Regions from separate parts of the Geodermatophilus sp. SYSU D01176 genome, predicted to be linked through region 1. Evidence: riboswitches for the same ligand, from Rfam matches in the RefSeq annotation. Region 1 holds a riboswitch; the other holds the start of a gene.
What was found. A riboswitch is a leader RNA that binds a small molecule or an ion and turns the genes downstream of it on or off. The one in region 1 is predicted to bind cyclic di-AMP.

Region 1 (4,204 bases):
CCGCGCGACCCACGAGCTGGTGCTGCGACTGGTCGGGGCCGGCGCGGTCGACGGGCTGCGCATCGACCACCCCGACGGCCTGGCCGACCCCAAGGGCTACCTCGACCGGCTGGCCGAGGCCACCGGCGGCCGGTGGACCGTGGTGGAGAAGATCCTCGAGCCGGGCGAGGACCTGCCGGAGAGCTGGGCGGCCGCCGGGACGACGGGCTACGACGCGCTCGCCGAGGTCGACGACGTGCTGGTCGACCCGGCGGGCGAGGCGGTGCTGAGCGCGCTGGACACCGAGCTCTCCGGAGCCCCGGTCGACTACGCGCAGCTGGTGCACGGCTGCAAGCGCGAGGTGACCGACGGGATCCTCGGCTCGGAGGTGGCCCGGCTGGTGCGGGTGATCGGCGAGCTGTCCGGCATCGACCGCGCGCAGCAGACTGAGGCGCTGGCCGAGCTGCTGGCGAGCTTCCCGGTCTACCGCACCTACCTGCCCGACGGCCGCGAGCACCTGGACGCCACCGTGGCCGACGTGCGGGAACGCCGTCCCGACCTCAGCGCGGCACTGGACGCCCTGCACCCGGTGCTGTCCCAGGCCGGGACCGAGGCGGCGACCCGGTTCGAGCAGACCAGCGGCCCGGTCATGGCCAAGGGCGTGGAGGACAGCGCCTACTACCGGTGGGCGCGCTTCGTGGTGCTCAACGAGGTGGGCGGCGACCCGGCCCGGTTCGGCAGCACGGTGCAGGAGTTCCACGAGGCGCAGCAGCGGCGCGCCGAACGCAGGCCCGCGTCGATGACCACGCTGTCGACCCACGACACCAAGCGCAGCGAGGACACCCGCGCCCGGCTGGCCGTGCTGGCCGAGCTCGGCGCGGAGTGGGCCGACCTGGTCCGCGGGCTGGTGACGCGCCACCCGATGCCCGACCGTCCGCTCGCGCACCTGGTGTGGCAGAACCTGGTCGGCGCGTGGCCGCTGTCGCGGGAGCGGGCGCACGCCTACGCGGAGAAGGCGGCGCGCGAGGCGGGGACCTCGACGACGTGGACCGACGTCGACGAGGAGTTCGAGTCGGCGCTGCACGAGATGGTCGACGCCGCCTACGACGACGAGCGGACGAACGCCGAGATCGAGCGGTTCGTCGCCCGCATCGCGCCGTTCGGCCGGTCCAACTCGCTGGCGCAGAAGCTGCTGCAGCTGACGATGCCCGGGGTCCCTGACGTGTACCAGGGCACCGAGCTGTGGGACCTCTCCCTGGTCGACCCCGACAACCGCCGTCCGGTCGACTACGAGCAGCGCCGCCGACTGCTGGCGCGGCTGGACGAGGGCTGGGTGCCGCCGGTGGACGACGCGGGCGCGGCCAAGCTGCTCGTCGTCTCCCGCGTGCTGCGCGCCCGGCGGGAGCACCCGGAGTGGTTCGGCGGGTACGCACCGGTGACGGCGACCGGGCTCGCCGCGGACCATCTGGTCGCCTTCGACCGGGGTGGCGTGGTGTCCGTGGCGACCCGGCTGCCGGTGGGGCTGTCGATCGCCGGCTGGGGCGACACCGCGCTGCAGCTGCCGACCGGCGCCTGGCGGGACCTGCTCACCGGCGGACGCTTCGTCTCCGACGCCGGCGGCCTCCCGGTGGCCGCACTGCTCGAGCGGCTGCCGGTCGCCCTGCTGGTCCGCGACCGAAAGAGGTAGAAGGACCCCGTCCTAGCCACCCTTCGCAAGCTCAGGGGGTGCCCTGGACGGGGCCTCGCCCCACCCTTCGCAGGCTCACGGTGGGACTGGGACGGGGCCGACTGAGATGCAGTTCACGTCCCCGCGGGTGCGCGCGTGCTGGCGGGGACGTGACCAGGCGATCCGTCCGACAGCGGTCCCGACGACCGGCCGGGTCACCCGCGATGCTCCTGGGGCACCGGGTGAAGGTCCGTGACCTGACCGTTACGTTGTCCCGGCATCCCCCATCAGGGACCGGGTGCCGGAGCCGATCCGCCGAACCCCGTCCGTCGGCTGCCGTACCTCCTGCACAGCCAGGACGGGGGTGGGGGACCCATCTCGGTGCGCGGCCGGTCCGGCCGGGCACCTCGGGGTGAAGCCGTGTGCGCACGGCCGGGGCACCGATCGCTCCGAACCCGACAGCTCACCTCGCAGGCGGCGGATCGGGAGCTCCCCCATGCGTTCGTCCTCGTCTTCCCGCATGCCCGCACGCGCCCTGCGCCGTGGCGCCGTGGTGCTCGGCGGCGCCGCCGCCGTGTCCCTCGGCGTCCTCGCCGCACCGGCCTCGGCGGCCGCCCCGAACGACTGGGACGCCGTCGCGCAGTGCGAGTCCAGTGGCAACTGGGCCATCAACACCGGCAACGGCTACTACGGCGGCCTGCAGTTCAGCCAGAGCACCTGGGCCGCGTACGGCGGCACGGAGTACGCCCCGCGTGCCGACCTGGCCACCAAGGACCAGCAGATCGCCGTCGCCGAGCGCACGCTCGACGGGCAGGGCCCGGGCGCCTGGCCGACCTGCGGCAAGGCCCTCGACCCCTCAGCCCCCGAGGCGGGCGCGGCTCCGGCCGCGCCGGCCCTGGCGGCCGCCCCCGCACCGGCGGCTGCCGGCGGGGCGACCTACACGGTGCAGGCCGGTGACACGCTGGGCCGCATCGCCTCGGAGCAGGGCGTGGCGGGTGGCTGGCAGGCGCTGTACGCCGCCAACGACGACCAGCTGAGCGACCCGAACCGGATCGCGGTCGGCGAGGTGCTGCAGCTGCCGTGAGTTCTGCCGGCGGCCGGGGGACGCGCTCCCCCGGCCGCCGGGAGCCAGGCACGTCGAACGCCAGAGGCCCAGGACCCGGCGACGGGTTCTGAGCCTCCGGCGTCCACCGGCTGGCCACTGGACGGACTCCTTGCTCGAAGGCGGAGCCGGACACCTCGCCGCGCCGCCGGGTCCCGTGACGGCACGCAGCCCGTCGGTCGGCTCCCCGTCGAGCAGACACTCCCCGCCGGTCCCGGTGTCGAGCAGGGACCCCAGGTCGAGGAGGCTGGCGTCGGCCCCACCGAGGCGGCTCCGACGCCAGCCGCCCCGGGCCGGGTCATCGATTGGCGATCACTGGGAGTAGTGGGGGGGGGGGGGGGGGGGGGGGGGGGGGGGGGGGGGGGGGGGGGGGGGGGGGGGGGGGGGGGCGGGCGCCGCGGGGGGCGGGGGGGGGGGTGGCTTGTTTTGGGGTTGGGGGGGGGTTGCCGGCGCCGGGCCGGGGCCGGGGGCCGGCACGACACAGACCAGGGACCCGCTCATGGAGCACCGCCCTCTCACGCGCCGTGACGTGCTCAAGGGGACGGTGTGGGGTGCGGCGACCCTGGCCCTTCCCGCCGCCGGCTCGGCGAGCCCTGCTCGGGCATCGGAACTGACCGCGGACCACCTGCCGCGGCCCTACACGCCCTACGACAGGTTCGTGCAGCCGCCGGTGCTGCGGCTGCCCGACGCTCCCGGCAGCCGCCCGGTGGTGCAGGTCGTGCAGGGCCCTGCGTCGGTGAGGCTGCTGCCGCCGCCGGCACCGGAGACGACGATGTGGGTCTACAACGGCTCGTATCCCGGACCGACGATCAAGGTCAAGCGCAACCAGCCGGTCACCGTCCGTCAGGTCAACCGGCTGCCCGCCCACCACCCGCTCTTCGGGTACGAGTTCGCCACCTCCACGCACCTGCACGGGTCGCCATCGCTGCCCCCGTTCGACGGCTATGCCAACGACACGAGCCGGCCGGGCTTCTTCAAGGACTACGAGTACGACAACCAGGAGGACGCGCGGACCCTCTGGTACCACGACCACGCTGCACACCACACCGCCCCGAACATCTACACCGGGCTGGCCGCCCAGTACCACGTGCTGCCCCTGGCAGGGGAACCGACCTTGGGTCTCCCTGTGGACGACGAGTTCGACGTGCCCCTGGTGATCAGCGACGCGGCCTCTCGCGCCGACGGCCAGCTGCTCATGGACCAGCACAGCACCTCGGGGGCCATGGGCGACGTCATCCTGGTCAACGGGGTGCCCTGGCCGGAGGTGCCCGTCCGGCCGCGTACCTACCGGTTCCGTCTGCTCAACGCCTCGGTCGCCCGCGGCTACCTCCTCCAGCTGACCGGCGGCCTGCCGATGAAGGTGGTCGCCACCGACGGCGGTCTGACTCGTCGCCCGGTCGACGTCGATCGGCTCAAGCTGGGCATGTCCGAGCGCTACGACGTCCTGGTCGACTTCG
Region 2 (4,204 bases), on a different contig from region 1:
CGCCCGCAGGTCGGCGCGCGCCTCCACGTGCCGCGACACCAGGTTCTGCACCGGGGTGCTCAGCAGCCCGCCCAGCGACAGCAGGAGCAGCACCAGGGGGACGACGGCCGGGTCGGCGGGCGACTGGACGCCCGCGCGGCGCAGCAGCGGTGTCCAGGACAGCAGCCACCCGCACAGCGCCACGGCGCCCGCGGCACCCAGCGCACCGACGAGCGTGCCGGTGAGGACGTCGCGGTGGACGACGTGGCCGAGCTCGTGCGCCACGATCGAGACGACGGCGTCCTCGGGGAGCTGCTCCAGGGTCGTGTCGTAGAGGACGACGCGGCGGGTCGAGCCGAACCCGGAGACGTAGGCGTTCAGCCCCGTCGTCCGCCGGGAGGCGTCGGACACCAGCACGTCCTGCACGGGGGTGCCGTTCTCCTCCGCCAGGTCGAGCAGCCGGGTGCGCAGCTCCCCGGCCGGCAGCGGCTCGAAGCGGTTGAACGCCGGCTCGATCACCACCGGGGAGAGGAACGAGCCCACGACGACGAAGCCCGCGGCCACGGCGGTCCCCCACGCCCACCAGGTGCGCGGCGCCCGGCGGACCAGCCACAGGAAGCTCATCAACGCCAGGGCCGTGAGCGCGGCACCGATGGCGGTCGAGACGGTGACGTCGCGCAGCCACAGCCCCCACCCGCGGGTGGACAGGCCGTACCGGTGCCGGACGACCTCCGCGTACGCCGAGACCGGGAGGGTGGCCAGCCGGCCCACCCCGACCACGACGGCCGTGCCGAGCAGCACCTGGGCGAGCCGGCCGCCGCCCAACGGTCTCGCGACGGCGCGCACCAGCCGCGCGCCGAGCGGCGTCAGCCCCAGCGCCGCGGAGACGGCCAGGCCCAGCACCAGCGAGGTCAGCGACGCCGGGCGCAGCGCCGCGGCGAAGGCCTCGGCGCGGGCCAGCCGGTCCGGCGGGAGGACCGAGGACGGGTCGACCGGGGTGCGCCCGCCCGCCGGCTCGGTCAGCACCGTCCACGGCGGGACCACGACGAGGACGACGGCGAGGGCGGCGCCCAGCACGACCGCGACCAGCAGCGCGGCCCGGCGGGAGCTCGTCCCGCCCGCCTCGCTCACCCGGCCGATCCTAGGTCGGGCACCGCAGCGGCCGAGGCCGGCACCCAGCGGCGCTGGACCGGTCGCGGAGCCCGCAGGCCCCCTCCAGGGCACCGCCCCGAGCGGGCGAGGGGTGGGGAGGAGGGGGTCCTTCCACCGACCGGGACACGGGCAGCGGCTCCACGGCGGCCGGGGACGGCGCCTGGCCACGGTGCGGTCCCCGATCGCAGCGGCACGGCGGGGTCGGCCGGTGGGCCGACGATGTCATCGCCTCACAGCGGTGTGCTGATCGGTTGACGGTTCGTGCCGTCGCGGCGGCGAGATCGGCGGTCTCGTACGGTCACCGGCCTCGACGCGTGAGAGATCGCCGATCTCACCAGTTGACCCACCCTCCGACCAACCCGCGAACCGCTGTCAGGCCATGCGGCGCATGGCGACGATGCCGCCCATCGAGTCCACGCTCACCACCTCCACCGGCCGCGCGAGGGTGGAGGCGTGCACCAGCTGGCCGTTGCCGATGTACATCGACACGTGGCCGACCGGGCTGTAGTAGAAGACCAGGTCGCCCGGCTGCAGGTCGGCCCGGGACACCGCGGTGCCCATCGTCGCCTGCATCCGCGACGAGTGCGGCAGGCTGATGCCGGCCGCGGCGTACGCGTACTGGGTCGGCCCGGAGCAGTCCAAGGCATCCGGCCCGCCGGCACCCCACACGTGGACGTCACCGACCTGGGCCAGCGCGGTGTCGACGGCGGCCTGCGCGACGCCGCTGGCCGCGGCCGCGGGCGCGGCGGTCACCGGCTGCCCGGCGTGCGCGGCCACGACCTCCTGCTGCTGCGGCGCCGACAGCGCATCGTACTGCGCCTGGTAGTCGGCGATGTCCGCCTCGAGCCGGGCCTGGCGGGCGGTGACGTCGTCCAGCGTGCGCCGGGCGGCGGCGGAGTCGGCCACCTCGTGGAGCACCTCGGTGGTGTGCCCGGCGATCGCGTCGAGGGTGGCCAGCCGGGAGACGAACTCCTCGGCCGACCCGCTGGTCATCAGCAGGTCCAGCTCGGCCATGCCGTCGCCGGAGGTGGAGGTGAAGGCCGCGCGGGCGACCTGGCGGATGTGGCCGTCGAGCGCGTCGAGCTGCGCCTGGGCCCCGGCGGCCGCATGGTCGGCGGCCTGCTGCTGCGCGAGGGTCTCGCGGGCCTCGTTCACCTGCTCGGTGACGACCTCGAGCTCGTGGGCGGCCCGGGCGGCCCGCTCAGCGGCCCGCGCGGCGCTGGTGGTCTCCTCCGGGTCCGCGGCGGCGGTCCCTGGGACCAGCGTCAGGGCGAGGGTGGCGGTGCTGCCCGTACGAGTCCGCGGACGATGCCGCGGGACGGGGTGGCGCGGGACGGGGTGTCGCGGGACGGGGTGGCGCGGCGGAACGCGGCCGAGGGGTGGGCTGGAACTGATCGACGGCATGCCCCAGGGCAGGGCGGGGGTCGCCACGGGCGGCGGCTCTCCGTTCTTCCCCAGCGACCGCCTACCGAGTTGGCTGACGGGTTGGGGCTGGGAAGAAGGCGCCCTATCCCCGCGCCCCGGCGGAGCGGCGCGCGGGAGAACTCACCCCAGTGCTGCGGTGGGTCCCTGGTTCCCCCTCGGCGCCGGTGCGGCGCGTCGGGCGATTCGGCGGTGACCGGCCGAGGTCACCGGATGGTGGTGACGACCACCCGGCCGGACCGCGTCACCGTACGGGGGCCGTGCGAGGAGTGGCGAACGGGGGCACGGTGAACCGTGAGGTCAGCGCCGCGTCGCCGGCTCGCCACGCGGCCGGTCACCCGTGCGGGCGACAGACGGAGCGGCGCCCTGGATCAGCCGGTGCGCCGCCCGGTGCCCTGTCCGCGGGTTCGCCTTTGAGGCGCGGCCCGCCGGACGGGGGCGGGCCGGGTGGGGTGCTCGTGGCGCAGCGGCGGCACCAGACCGGCGTCGGCCAGCACCCGGACGGCGCGGCGCTCGACCTCGTCGAACTCCACGACCACCCCCGGCGGCAGCACGACGACGTCCTCCGCGGTGCGCCCGTCGTCCCGCCGGCCGGTGATCGGCACCACGGTGGGGTCGGTCCCGCGCCGGCCCGGCGGCGCTCCCAGCAGCACGGTGACGACGCAGTCCCCGCAGCCGGTGCCGCGGGCGGTGCAGGTGTCGCAGTCGATGTGCACGGTCTCCTCCTCAGCCGGCCGACCCTGGTCGCGCAAGGCCGTCCGAGGCCCCGGTCGATCCGGGCAGGACGCTAGGAGCGGGCACCGACAGTTCCGGCTCAGCCGCCGGCGTACTCCCAGTGCCAGGGCTCCTCGCGGCCGTTGCCGGGATCGGCCCAGCGCGGGTGCAGGAAGCCGAAGCGGCCGGCGTTGGCCACCATCCAGGCGTACTCCACCGTCCCGAACCGCTCGACGCCACCGCACAGGTCGACGGCCAGGCCCCAGCCGTGGTCGCTGGTGCCCGGCACCGCCGCGAGCGCCGGCTTCTCGCCGTACAGCCGCACCTGGCCGGCGTAGCTCCGGTAGGAGTCGGTGAGGCACAGCGGTGTCCCGAAGGCACCGGCGAAGGCGCTGCTCATCCCCCGGTAGGCCGCCGCCGCGTCGCAGCGCAGCAGGTGGCCGGCGACCCCCAGCGGGCACATCGCGCTGGGCGGGATCAGCCCGTTCGGGAAACCGCCCCACGCCCGCCCTCCGGAGGTCTCGGGCGGGTACCGCACGTCGCCGCACTCGACGGGCAGCGCCCCGCCGGACGGTCCGGTCGCGGGGACGGCCGCGCGTGGCCCGAGGCCGGGCCGCCCGGCGCCCAGCACCCGGTCGGCCGCCGGACGGCCGACCACCACGGCACCGGCGCGGGCGTCGGCCGCCAGCACCGTCCGCCCGTCGAGGGCGATGCCCACGTTGCCCGGACCGGATCGCCCGGCACCGAGGAAGACCAGGTCCCCCGGGAGGACGTCGGCCGGGTCGACCGGCGTGGTCACCGCGTGGAGTCCCGCCTGGTCGTCCGGGAGGTCGATCCCCACCGAGGCGTAGACGGCGTGCACCAGCGATCCGCAGGACCACGCGTCCGGCCCCGCCGCGCCGGGGACGTAGGGCAGGTCCAGCGTGTCCACTGCGGC

Region 2: it holds a riboswitch for cyclic di-AMP, as region 1 does, so the genes downstream of both, ACI78Z_RS01650 (C40 family peptidase) here and ACI78Z_RS06645 (transglycosylase family protein) in region 1, are expected to answer to the same signal.

The regions. Positions count from the first base shown of each region.
Region 1 is NZ_JBJGYN010000008.1:11,806-16,009, reverse strand. Features, by position in the region: gene treY (malto-oligosyltrehalose synthase) at 1-1,666, shown strand, start outside; cyclic di-AMP (ydaO/yuaA leader) riboswitch at 1,970-2,137, shown strand; gene ACI78Z_RS06645 (transglycosylase family protein) at 2,166-2,729, shown strand; gene ACI78Z_RS06640 (multicopper oxidase family protein) at 3,247-4,204, shown strand, end outside.
Region 2 is NZ_JBJGYN010000002.1:9,550-13,753, reverse strand. Features, by position in the region: gene ACI78Z_RS01655 (M48 family metallopeptidase) at 1-1,110, opposite strand, end outside; gene ACI78Z_RS01650 (C40 family peptidase) at 1,504-2,562, opposite strand; cyclic di-AMP (ydaO/yuaA leader) riboswitch at 2,579-2,727, opposite strand; gene ACI78Z_RS01645 (hypothetical protein) at 2,925-3,269, opposite strand; gene ACI78Z_RS01640 (D-alanyl-D-alanine carboxypeptidase family protein) at 3,368-4,204, opposite strand, start outside.